Regions from separate parts of the Streptomyces sp. NPDC002018 genome, predicted to be linked through region 2. Evidence: riboswitches for the same ligand, from Rfam matches in the RefSeq annotation. Region 2 holds a riboswitch; the other holds the start of a gene.
What was found. Region 2 has a riboswitch for S-adenosylmethionine ahead of thrC (threonine synthase). Riboswitches for the same ligand answer to the same signal wherever they lie in the genome.

Region 1: linked by a shared signal. The riboswitch ahead of ACFYYH_RS19255 (glutathione S-transferase C-terminal domain-containing protein) and the one ahead of thrC (threonine synthase) in region 2 are both predicted to bind S-adenosylmethionine.

The regions. Positions count from the first base shown of each region.
Region 1 covers NZ_JBIASO010000010.1:261,450-267,822, forward strand. Annotated here, with positions in the region: gene ACFYYH_RS19250 (FAD-dependent oxidoreductase) at 1-157, opposite strand, end outside; SAM riboswitch class IV at 530-638, opposite strand; SAM riboswitch class IV at 768-914, shown strand; gene ACFYYH_RS19255 (glutathione S-transferase C-terminal domain-containing protein) at 1,224-2,072, shown strand; SAM riboswitch class IV at 2,037-2,147, shown strand; gene ACFYYH_RS19260 (putative leader peptide) at 2,186-2,317, shown strand; gene ACFYYH_RS19265 (LLM class flavin-dependent oxidoreductase) at 2,459-3,667, shown strand; gene ACFYYH_RS19270 (NtaA/DmoA family FMN-dependent monooxygenase) at 3,689-5,074, shown strand; gene ACFYYH_RS19275 (LLM class flavin-dependent oxidoreductase) at 5,071-6,141, shown strand; gene ACFYYH_RS19280 (LLM class flavin-dependent oxidoreductase) at 6,156-6,373, shown strand, end outside.
Region 2 covers NZ_JBIASO010000018.1:148,028-154,400, forward strand. Annotated here, with positions in the region: gene otsB (trehalose-phosphatase) at 1-269, shown strand, start outside; gene ACFYYH_RS26480 (trehalose-6-phosphate synthase) at 391-1,860, opposite strand; gene ACFYYH_RS26485 (hypothetical protein) at 2,009-2,335, opposite strand; gene ACFYYH_RS26490 (glucosyl-3-phosphoglycerate synthase) at 2,374-3,432, opposite strand; SAM riboswitch class I at 3,621-3,748, shown strand; gene thrC (threonine synthase) at 3,766-5,052, shown strand; gene ACFYYH_RS26500 (ubiquitin-like small modifier protein 1) at 5,094-5,369, shown strand; gene ACFYYH_RS26505 (cold-shock protein) at 5,736-5,939, shown strand.

The DNA of each region.
Region 1 (6,373 bases), on a different contig from region 2:
CCAGCCGGAAGATCCGCGAGCTGCCGTGCGAGCTGCCCCGGTCGTGACCGGGCTCGAACTGCTCGAAGAGGGTCACCTGTTCGCCCCGTGACGCCAGGTGCCAGGCCGCGGAAGAACCCATGACCCCGCCTCCGACGACCACGATGTTTCCTACCACGGATGCGGGATCCTTTTCTGTGCAAGGGATATGACGGTCGATCAGAAGTGGGACGCGACCACGGGATCACGGCGCAAGGGGGCGAAGGCACCCAGGTGTCCGGGAGTACGCCGGCATCGGGTGGGACGCGTGGGACGGGACGCAGACGGGCCACAGGGGGCGGCAGGGGCGAGGGGAATGCCGCGGAGCGCGTGCGTCGGGAAGCCGTCAGCCCCGGCAGAGAGTGCTGCCGGGGGCCGTACACAGCGCGCTGTTGACGCGGAGCAGGTCGACGCAGCGGTTCAGGTACGCCGCGCCGCGACCCTGGCGCCGCCCTGCGGCCGTCCCCGGACCTGCGTACATCGCCGCCGCCTTCACCATCCGCCCCACGGGGCCTCGTGCCTGCCGAATGTCCTCCGGTCCGGTCGTCACCCGGGGCCTCCCGCCGTGAGGCGAGGACCGCCCGTCCGCGAGCCAGGGCTCGCCGCTGACGCTCAGGACCGTTCTGCGCCGGAACGTAGGTCCGTCACCGGAGGAATGTCAACGCCGTCTCAACAGCCGGTCCCTGCCCGGATCTCGCCCCACCGCCTTCTTGACGGCCCACCGGAGCGCGCTCAGACTGAGGGGCGACGGTCACGATTGTCAGCGCTCACCCGCGCGGGATCCCCCGCTCAGGTGGGTCATCGGCCCCGGCCCGCTGACAGGCAACCCTTCCACTGCGACGGGGTGCCCCGGGTGACGACCAGGTCCCACCCCGGCGGTGGGGCAAGTGCGGTCTCGCTTCTCTCGCGAGGCCCCGATGACGGGACCGGCGGAGATGCCCAGGACATCGCGGAAGAGCAAGAGCGTCTGTCCGACCTTCCGGCCGGCGCCGCTGCCGCGTCCGCGCCTGCTGACCAGGCGCCGCCATATCGATCTGCTGCGGCTCCGCAACGGATGCTCTCCGGCCGTCTGAGCCGAACCAGCTCCACGATCGCTGTCCCGGGTCCGGGCGTTGTGCGCTGCCGCGCGCCGCCGGACCCTCCTCCCGTACGGCCACCGGCGCCGAAGAAGTCACCGGGGCTCCACCGCATCCCTGGAGAGAGCCATGTCCGAGACCTTTACGCAGACGTCCTTCCCGGCGGCACGTCGCGATTCCCGCCCCGGCACCGCCCCGCGCTTCCGCGACCGTATCGGCGCCGATCTGGGCGGCGGTTACTACCCGGCGGCCCACCGCTACCATCTGTATCTCTCGCTGGGCTGTCCGCGCTCGCTGCGTGTCTCCATCACCCTCGGTCTGCTCGGACTCGAGGACTCGGTCAGCACCACCGTCCTTCCGTCCCCGGCCGACGCCTGCGACCCGCCCGCGGCGCTGCGCACGGCCTACGAGACCACCCGGCACCACTACGACGGTCCGCTGACCGTGCCCGCGCTGTGCGACCTGTGGAGCGGACGGGTGGTGAGCAACCACACCCCCGACATCCTCGACGACCTCGCCCTCCACTTCACCGACCAGGACAACGCCGCTCTGCCCCGGCTGCGGCCCGCCGCCCTGGCCGCCGACATCGACGCGGTCCGTCAACTCCTGGGGGAGAACCTCGCCCAGGCCCAGGCCCCGGCGCTGGACCTTCTGGAACGACAACTGGCCTCCCGCCCTTATGTGCTGGGCGACACACTGACGGCCGCGGATGTGGATCTGTGGGTGGCCCTCGTCCATCTGGACGCCGACGCCCTGCGGCGAGTCGCCGCCGGCGAGCGCCTCTGGTCGTACGTCCAGCGGCTGGGTGCCCATCCGGCCTTCCATGAGATTCCCCGTGCGGAGACTCCGCGTACGGAGGGACAGCGGGAACACATCGGTGAGGATCCGTGTTCATCGGAGAGGGATTGTGTCGGCGACGGCGGCCGGGTTACGGTTCCGGCAGGTCAAGAGTGTCAGCGTCAAGCCCTGGCTTGCTGACCTACAACCCTCCCGCGCGGCGGGGTGCTCCAGGTGACGACCCGGCGGAGCCGGACGGTTCGGCAAGCGCGAGCCCGACACGGTGTGAGCCGACCGGGATGGAGGTGACGGCAGTGCGGGGAGCCCCTCAGCGGCCCATGGTCACCATCGCCACGTACTCGCGACGGCACATCGATCTCCAGCGCGTCGCCGCCGCCCTGTGTCCGGCGTACGAGTCCGTCGCCGCGCCCCAGCCGGCCGCCTAGGCCTTTCCGCGCCCGGCCCGCCTTCCTCCTTGCTCTCGTTACTTTTCGCCACTGTCGCCGACCCTTCATCTCGCGGATCTCCGCCCCGGCCGAGCACGGGCGCGGACGTCCCTCGGCATGCTCACAGGAAGCAGTAAGCCCATGCCCCGAGCATCACACGCACCCCTCCACCTGGCCGTCGCCCTCGACGGCGCCGGCTGGCACCCCGCGGCCTGGCGGGAGCCCGGCGCCCGGCCCGACGAACTGTTCACCGCGCGGTACTGGACCGGCCTGGTCACCGAGGCCGAGCGGGGGCTGCTGGACTTCGTCACCATCGATGACTCGCTGAGCCTCCAGACCTCCCGGCACGTCGAGCCGGACGAGCGCACCGACCAGGTACGGGGCCGGCTGGACGCGGTACTGATCGCCGCCCGGGTGGCGCCGCTGACCCGGAACATCGGGGTGATCCCGACCGCCGTGGTCACCCACACCGAGCCCTTCCACCTCTCGAAGGCGATCGCCACCCTCGACTATGTGAGCACCGGACGGGCCGGGATCCAGGTGAGGGTGTCCGGCCGCGCCGACGAGGCCGCGCACTTCGGCCGCCGTACGGTGCCGGGCCTGCGCGCCGAGGACCTGGCCTCGGCGGCGGGACAGCCATGGGTGAAGGAGCTGTTCGACGAGGCCGCCGACTATGTCGAGGTGCTGCGCCGGCTCTGGGACAGCTGGGAGGACGACGCGGAGATCCGCGATGTCGCCACCGGCCGCTTCATCGACCGCGACAAGCTGCACTACATCGACTTCGAGGGCGCGCACTTCCGGGTGAAGGGCCCCTCGATCACCCCGCGCCCGCCCCAGGGACAGCCGCTCGTCACCGCGCTGGCGCACGCGACGGTCCCGTACGAACTGGTCGCCCGTTCGGCCGACATCGGATTCGTCACCCCGGCCGGAGCCGAGGACGCCCGGACCATCCTGGCGGAGATCCGCGCGGCGCAGGCCTCCGCCGGCCGCGCCGACGAGACCGTGCATGTCTTCGGCGACCTGGTGGTCTTCCTCGACGACGACCCCGACGCCGCCGCGGAGCGCAAGGCCCGTCTGGACGAACGCGCCGGCACGGAGTACAGCAGCGACGCCCGCGTCTTCACCGGGTCGCCCGCGCAACTCGCCGATCTGCTGGAGGAATGGGGGGACACCGGGCTGACCGGCTTCCGGCTGCGGCCCGGCGCCCTTCCGTACGACCTGGAGCAGATCACCCGCCGTCTCGTGCCCGAACTCCAGCGCCGTGGCGCCTTCCGTACCGCGTACGAGGCGAGCACCCTGCGCGGACTGCTCGGACTGCCCCGCCCCGCCAACCGCTACGCCGCCGTCTGAGCCGGAAGGACCGTACGAGTCATGAGCAAGTCCGCCACGCCGCAGAAGCAGATCCACCTCGCCGCGCACTTCCCCGGCGTCAACAACACCACCGTGTGGAGCGACCCCCAGGCGGGCAGCCACGTCGAGTTCAGCTCGTTCGTACACTTCGCGCGGACCGCCGAGCGCGCCAAGTTCGACTTCCTCTTTCTCGCCGAGGGCCTTCGGCTGCGGGAACAGGGCGGCCGGATCTACGACTTGGACGTCGTCGGGCGGCCCGACACCTTCACCGTCCTGACCGCGCTCGCCGCCGTCACCGAGCGCCTCGGCCTGACCGGCACGATCAACTCGACCTTCAACGAGCCCTACGAGGTGGCCCGCCAGTTCGCCAGCCTCGACCATCTGTCGGACGGCCGCGCCGCCTGGAACGTCGTCACCTCGTGGGACGCCTTCACCGGTGAGAACTTCCGCCGCGGCGGCTTCCTGCCGCAGAACGAGCGCTACTCGCGGGCGAAGGAGTTCCTGAGCACCACCACCGAGCTGTTCGACTCCTGGCGGGGCGACGAGATCGCCGCCGACAAGGAGTCCGGCACCTTCCTGCGGGACGCGCGGGCCGGAGCCTTCGTGCACCAGGGCCGGCACTTCGACATCGCCGGGCAGTTCAACGTCCCTCGCAGCCCGCAGGGACGCCCGGTCATCTTCCAGGCCGGCGACTCCGAGGAAGGCCGCGAGTTCGCGGCGACGAGCGCGGACGCGATCTTCAGCCGCTACAGCACCCTCAAGGAGGGACAGGCGTTCTACACGGACGTCAAGAGCCGTCTCGCCCGCCACGGCCGCACCCACGACCAGCTTCTGATCCTGCCCGCCGCGACCTTCGTGCTCGGCGACACGGACGCCGAGGCGCAGGAGCTGGCCCGCGAGGTGCGCCGCCAGCAGGTCAGCGGGGCCACCGCGATCAAGCACCTGGAATTCGTCTGGAACCGCGATCTGTCCGCGTACGACCCGGAGGGCCCGCTCCCCGACATCGATCCGGACCTCGGTGAGCACACCATCGCCCGCGGTCGCGCCCAGGTGCGGATGTACCGCGACCCGCTGGCCACCGCCCGGGAGTGGCGGGAGCTGGCGGCCGCGAACAAGTGGTCGATCCGGGATCTGGTCATCGAGACCGGCACCCGTCAGTCCTTCATCGGCTCCCCGGCCACGGTCGCCGAGACCATCGACTCCTTCGTGCAGGCCGACGCCAGCGACGGGTTCATCCTCGTCCCGCACATCACCCCCGGCGGGCTGGACGTCTTCGCCGACACCGTGGTCCCGCTGCTCCAGGAGCGCGGCGTGTTCCGCACGGAGTACGAGGGCACCACCCTGCGGGACCACCTCGGCCTCGCCCACCCCGACGCCGACGCGCCGGCCGAGCGAGTGGCATCGTGAAGTTCCTGGCCATCACCCTGATCGTGCACGCCCCGGATCCTGTGACCGGCGTACAGAAGTCCACCCGGGACCGCTTCCGGGAGGTGGTCGACAACGCCCTGCTCGCCGAGGAACTGGGCTTCGACGGCTTCGGTGTCGGCGAGCGCCACGAGCGGCCGTTCATCTCGTCCTCGCCGACGGTGGTGCTGAGCCATCTCGCCGCCCTCACCCGGCGGATCCGGCTGTTCACCGCCGTGACGACGCTGAGTCTGCTCGACCCGGTGCGGGCGTACGAGGACTACGCGACCCTCGACCATCTCTCCGGGGGCCGGCTCGAACTGATCGTCGGCAAGGGCAACGGCGCGGCGCAGCGCGAGCTGTTCCACGTCACCCCCGAGGACCAGTGGGAGCGCAACGCAGAGTCGTACGAGGTGTTCCGCCGGATCTGGCGGCAGGACAAGGTGACGTACCCGACGCGCTTCCGCCCGGAGCTGAAGGAGGCCGAGGTCTGGCCCCGGCCGTTCCAGCGGCCGGTGCGGGTCTGGCACGGCAGCGCGACCAGCCGGGAGTCGGTGGACCTGGCCGCCCGTTACGGCGACCCGCTCTTCTCCGCCAATGTCACCAATCCGATCGAGCCGTACGCCGAGCTCATCCGCTACTACCGGGAGCGCTGGGAGCACTACGGTCACGATCCGGCCCTGGCCGTGGTGGGCGCGGGCACGGCCGGCTACTACGCCGCCCGCACCTCGCAGGAGGCGCTGGCGGCCTACCGGCCGGTCTTCGAGGGCGGTCTGGCCCTCCAGAAGAAGCTCGGTCTGGAACCGGTCTTCCGCACCCTGGAGGACTTCGTCGAGCGCAGTTCCGCCCTGATCGGCAGCCCGCAGCAGGTGATCGAGAAGGTGCACCGCTACCACGCGCGGTTCGGCCACAGCGTGCTGCATCTGGCGGCGGACGCCGGCGGCCTCAGCGACGCCCAGCACCGCGAGAGTCTGGAGCTGTTCCAGTCCGACATCGCGCCCACGCTGCGCCGTGAGATCCCCGACCCGCCGTTCGCCTGGGGCCCGGTCGCGCCCGCCGCGACCCACTGACAAGGAGAACCATCGTGGCCAACACCCCTCTGGCCGTTCTGGACCTCGTGCCGATCTCGTCCGGGTCCAGCGCGGGCCAGGCGCTGCGCAACAGCATCGACCTGGCCCAGCACGCCGAGCGCCTCGGCTACGCCCGCTACTGGTTCGCCGAGCACCACCTCAACCCCGGCGTCGCGGGCACCTCTCCGGCGGTCGTCCTGGCTCTGACCGCGGCGGCGACCTCGACCATCCG
Region 2 (6,373 bases):
GCGTGGACAAGGGCGCGGCGCTGCTGGAGTACGTGCGCGAGGTGGGCGGCGGGGCCGTCCTCTACGCGGGCGACGACCTGGGCGACCTGCCCGCCTTCGGGGCGGTCGAGAAACTCCGCTCCGACGGTCACCCGGGCCTGCTGGTGTGCAGCGGCTCGGAGGTTCCCGAACTCGCGGACCGGGCCGATCTCCGGCTCCCGGGCCCCGCCGCGGTGGTGGACTTCCTGGCGGCACTGGCCCAGGCCCTGGACGCGCGGCCCCAGGACTGACGGCCTCCGGACCGACGCCGCCGCCCGACCTCCCGGGTCCGGCGGTCGGCGGGTCGGTCCCTCGGCGGCCGATGCCCCGGAAGCCGGTGCCCCGGGGGCCGGCGCCCCGGGGGCCGGTGCCTCAGAGCGCGCGCAGCGCGGTGAGCTGGTCCAGGAACCACTGCTGCGGCGGCAGCGCCGTCGCCGCCGCGGCCAGCCGCTTGGCGCGTTCCGTACGCTCGTCGAGCGGCATGCTCAGCGCCTCGTGGAGGGCCTTCGCCGTGGCGCTGATGTCGTACGGGTTCACCCCCAGCGCGTCCTCGCCCATCTCCTCGTACGCTCCCGCCTCCCGCGAGAGCACCAGCGCGCAGCCGCGCTCCGAGACGACGGGGATCTCCTTCGCGACCAGGTTCATGCCGTCGCGGATCGGATTGACCAGGGCCACGTCGGCCAGCCGGTACGCGGCCAGGGAACGGGCGAAGTCGTCCTGGACGTGCATCACGACCGGGGACCAGTCCTCCGTGCCGAACTCGTCGTTGATCGCGTCGGTCACCCGGCGCACCTCGGCGGTGTAGTCGCGGTAGACCTCCAGGTCCTGCCGGGAGGGGTAGGCGAAGGCGACATGGACGACCCGGTCGTGCCATTCCGGGTGGTCGGCCAGCAGCCGCCGGTAGGAGAGCAGGCCGCGGACGATGTTCTTGGACAGTTCCGTACGGTCCACGCGGACGATGGTCTTCCGGACCTCGCCCGTGCTCGTCGAACGGCCGATCTGCTCGCGCAGGGTGACGATCCGTTCGTCCACGTCCGCGCGGTGGGCGCGCTCCCGCAGGAAGTCGGCGTCCGAGCCCAGACCGTGCACCCCGATCCTGGTGTTGCCCGTCCCGCCCAGCAGCTCCGTACAGCAGGCCGTGAAGGCGTCCGCCCAGCGCCGGGTCAGAAAAGCCGCGCGGTCCGCGCCGAGGATGCCCCGCAGCAACTGGCGGCCGATGTCGTCGGGCAGCAGGCGGTAGTAGTCCACCGGGGCCCACGGCGTGTGCGAGAAGTGCCCGATGCGCAGGTCGGGGCGGAGCGCCCGGAGCATCCCGGGCACCAGCGCCAGGTGGTAGTCCTGCACCAGGACCGCCGCGCCCTCCGCGGCCTCGTCCGCCAGCGCCTCCGCGAAGGCCCGGTTGTAAGCCTCGTACGACGCCCACTGGAGGCGGAACTCCGGGCCGAAGGACGGCTCCAGCGGGGTCTGGTAGAGCAGGTGGTGGACGAACCAGAGCGTGGAGTTGGCCACGCCGTTGTACGCGTCCGAGTAGACCTCCGGCGCGATCCCCAGCATCCGCACGCGCTGCCCGCCCGTGTCGGCCGGGTCGAGCCGGCCGCCCGTACGCCGGACCGCCTCGCGGTCGCCGTCCCCGAGCGCCGCGCAGACCCACACGGCGTCCGCGCCGGAGCCGATGGCCGACAGGCCGGACACCAGACCGCCGCCGCCGCGCTTGGAGGTCAGCGTGCCGTCGTCGCGCACGGTGTACGAGACGGGGCCGCGGTTGGACGCGACGAGGACCTGGGCCCGGGAGACGGCCGGGGCAGGGGGGACCTGGGCCCGGGAGGGCGGCTCGGTAACCATGTGCCGAAACCTAGCCCGTCATGTAAACGCTCAAACGTACGGACGGTGTGGCCTACGCCCGGTCAGGGGCCGGTCACCGGCGCGGTCACCCGGCGGCCGGGCGCCCGGCGGGTCCCCGGCCGGCCACCGGCCGGCCGTCCCGCGCGCCTCAGCGGCGGCCACGGGTCGCGGCCAGTGCCACCGCTCCCGCGCCGGTCAGCGCGAGCGCCACGCCGCCCAGCAGCCACAGCCGTTCGGCGGCCCCTCCGGTGTCCGCGAGCTGCCCGGGAAGCGACCCGGGCAGGGGCTCGTGCGGGGGCTGGTGGAACAGCTCGTGGAAGGGGATGGAGGGATGGAGCACCGGCTGGAGCGGCGCGCGCGGGGGTCCCTGGAGGGGTGCGGACGTCATGGCCGATGCCTGCCCCGGCGCCAGCAGCACCAGCGTTCCGACCAGCACCCCGACGAATCGGCAGATAATCAGATGTTTTGCCCTCATAAGGGCGCAATGTAGGCAATCCGTAGGGTGATCCGTGGTTACGCCGCGCGTCCGGACGTGTACTCCGCGATCTCCCGCACCGGCGGCCGTTCCTCCGTGTCCACCGAGTAGGTGCGCGGTACGAAGCCGTTCTCGCCCCGGTCGAACTGTGTCAGCTCCGGCCGGACCAAGTGTCCCCGGGACAGGCGCAGTTGAGCCGTACGGTAGATCGCCGCGGCCATCCGGCCCAGCGCCCGGTCGTCCTGGTGGCGATGGTGCCGCACCCCCACGTCGACCTGTCCCAGCGCGTCCAGGCCCACCGTGTGCAGCGCGTCCACGAGCAGGCCCAGCTCCACGCCGTACCCGACGGGGAACGGCAGCCGCTCCAGCAGCGAGCGCCGGGCCGCGTACTCCCCGCCCAGCGGCTGGACGAAGCCGGCCAGCCGCGGCCAGTGCAGATTGAGCAGCGGGCGCGCCACCAGTTCGGTCACCCGTCCGCCCTGACCGCTCACCCCGCCGGTGCCCGCGCCGCCGGTGCCCGCGCCGTCCGCCCCGCCCGTATCCGCCCCGCCCGTACCCACGCCGTTCGTGCTCGTGGCGTCCGCGCGGGCGCCGTCGGGGCCGCCCTCCCGCAGCGGGCGGTCGTACATCGCCTTCACGAAGTGCACGTCCGCGTCCGTGAGCAGCGGCCCCACGGTCCCCGACACGAAATCCGCCGAGAAGTGCCGCAGATCGGCGTCCACGAAGCACACCACATCGCCGCTCGTCACCAGCAGTGACCGCCAGAGCACCTCGCCCTTGCCGGGCAGCGCGGGCAGCCGCGGCAGGATCGCGTCCCGGTGCACCACCCGCGCGCCCGCCGCCGCGGCGACCTCCGCCGTACGGTCGGTGGAGCCGGAGTCGATCACCACCAGCTCGTCGACGAGCGGTGCCCGCTCCATCAGCTCGCGCCGTATCACGGAGACGATCGCGCCGACGGTCGCCTCCTCGTCGAGCGCCGGAAGCACCACGCTCACGGTGGTGCCGCGCGCGGCCTTCGCCACCAGGAGCCGGTCGAGCGTACGGTCGGCCGCTGACCAGGAACGCCTGGTCAGCCAGCGTTCCACCTCTTCCAGCACGGTCGGTACTCCCTGACGTGATCCTCGGACGCGGCCCGCGAACCGGGCGAACGTGATCCATCTCGCGGTGCGGACCACTATCTCAACCGTCCGCTCCTTCGGTTACAGTCTTGAACAACACGACTGACCACCGCATGCCGGGGTCGGTAGGTGAAAAAACGCACCGGACCCAGGGTCCGGCGCCATAGCGCTCATCCAGAGGGACTGAGGGAACGGCCCGTTGAAGTCCCGGCAACCCTCCCGCCGACCGCGAGGTCACGGTGGGGAAGGTGCCAATTCCGTCTTGCGGCGAAACGCGTCGTAAGGAAGATGAGGAGAAAGGGCCTCGCCATCATGGCTGTGCAGACTGTCGACCACGCCAGCGACACCGTCGACCTCGGACCCGCCGCCGCCCTCTCGTGCCGCGAATGCGGAGAGCGTTTCGACCTCGGCCCCATTTTCGCCTGTGCGAGCTGTTTCGGGCCGCTCGAAGTCGCCTACGACCTGCCGAGCGGCACCCCCGAAGAGCTGAAGAAGCGCATCGCGGACGGCCCGGACAACATCTGGCGGTACGCGCCGCTGCTGCCCGTCCCCGCCGATGTGGCCTCGAAGCCGAACATCAACCCCGGTTTCACCAAGCTGGTCAAGGCCGACAATCTCGCCCGTGAACTGGGTGTCACCGGCTCCCTGTACATCAAGGACGACTCCGGCAATCCGACGCACTCCTTCAAGGACCGTGTCGTCGCGATTGCCGTCGAGGCCGCCCGCGCCTTCGGCTTCACCACGCTCTCCTGCTCCTCCACCGGCAATCTGGCGGGCGCGGTCGGCGCCGCGGCGGCCCGTGCCGGCTTCCGCTCCTGCGTGTTCATCCCGCACGACCTGGAGCAGGGCAAGGTCGTCATGGCGGCGGTGTACGGCGGTGAACTCGTCGGCATCGAGGGCACCTACGACGACGTGAACCGTTTCTGCTCGGAGCTGATCGGCGACCCGCTGGGCGAGGGCTGGGGCTTCGTCAACGTCAACCTCCGCCCGTACTACGGCGAGGGCTCCAAGACCCTCGCGTACGAGATCTGTGAGCAGCTCGGCTGGCGGCTGCCCGACCAGATCGTCATCCCGATCGCCTCCGGATCGCAGCTCACGAAGATCGACAAGGGACTTCAGGAGCTGATCAGGCTGGGGCTCGTGGAGGACCGCCCGTACAAGATCTTCGGTGCCCAGGCCGAGGGCTGCTCGCCGGTCTCCGCCGCCTTCAAGGCCGGGCACGATGTCGTACGGCCGGTGAAGCCGGACACCATCGCCAAGTCCCTGGCGATCGGCAACCCGGCCGACGGCCCCTACGTCCTGGACATCGCCCGCCGCACCGGGGGAGCGGTCGAGGACGTGGACGACGAGCAGATCGTCGACGCGATCAAGCTGCTGGCGCGCACCGAGGGCATCTTCGCGGAGACCGCGGGCGGGGTGACCGTCGGTGTGACCAGGAAGCTGATCGAGGCCGGTGTGCTCGACCCGGCGCTGACGACCGTGGTCCTCAACACGGGTGACGGACTGAAGACTCTGGACGCGGTGGCGCCGACGACGGGCCCGACCGCCACCATCCGCCCGAGCCTGGACGCGTTCCGCGACGCGGGCCTGGCCCACTGATCCCCACGGACGTCACGGAAGACGGAAGGCAGAACACCACTATGAGCGTCAATGTCCGCATCCCCACCATTCTCCGTACGTACACCGGCGGCAAGGCCGAGGTCGCGGCCGAGGGGGCGACCCTCTCCGAGGTCATCCAGTCGCTGGAGGCCAGCCACCCCGGTATCGCCGCGCGTGTCCTGGACGACCAGGGCAAGTTGCGCCGGTTCGTGAATGTCTATGTGAACGACGACGACGTCCGTTTCGAGCAGGGTCTGGAGACCGCGACCCCGGCCGGCGCCGGCGTTTCGATCATTCCCGCGGTCGCCGGAGGCTGAGCCTCGCACGACGGCATCCGGTAACTGGTATGGCTCCCTCCGCAAGAGAAGCGGAGGGAGCCATTCTTTATGGTTGAACGCGATAGAGTGTGGGAACGCCCCTCCGCTCCCCAGATCGCGCGTGTATGAGAACGCGACAAGATGGAGCCGAAGTCGTGGTGTTGTTTGCGCGGTAGGTGCGCTTTGCCCGGCCCGACTTGCCCGGGAACGCAGTGGATTCGTCGCTATGCGTGTTCAGCCATGCCCAGAATTCTCGTCCGATTGACCTGTTGCAGAGGGCAGTTGGGCAGATACATTCAGCCGCGGTCGACGCGTTCCGGCGCGAAGTGTGGCCCCCTGGAAGGGCCAGTAATAGGGGAGTTAGGCATGGCTCAGGGCACCGTCAAGTGGTTCAACGCGGAGAAGGGATACGGCTTCATCGCGGTCGACGGTGGTGCGGATGTTTTCGTCCACTACAGCGCGATCCAGATGGACGGTTACCGCACCCTTGAAGAAGGTCAGCGAGTGGAGTTCGAGATCTCGCAGGGCCAGAAGGGTCCGCAGGCGGACATGGTCAAGCTCGCCGTCTGATCCCGGCGCGATCGGCCACCGACGCACTCAGCTCACGCCGAGGGGTCCGTATCCCAGAGATGGGATACGGACCCCTCGTGCGTTGTCCGCGCGGTGCGTTCGGCGCGCGGTGCGTTCGGCGTGCGCCGGGGCCGCGCGTCCGTGAGGTGGCGCCCGCGTGGGTGCCGCGCGCCGAGGTGCGCCCGTACGTCCGTGAGGCCGTGCCCGCCGGGCCGCGCCCCCGCCACCGCCGCCGGGCCCCTTCCGGCGTCGTGGAGACGTTCATCCACGCGCCCGCCTCCCGTCGCGAAGACGTTCACCCAGGGACCCGTGAGGGGTCGCGAAGGTGTTCACCCGTGGGTTCGCGGGGGGTGAGAAGGCCGCGCAAGGTTGCACTCGCAGGGGTCGAGTGCTAATCATTGGCGTTAGCACTCTGCGAGTGAGAGTGACAACTT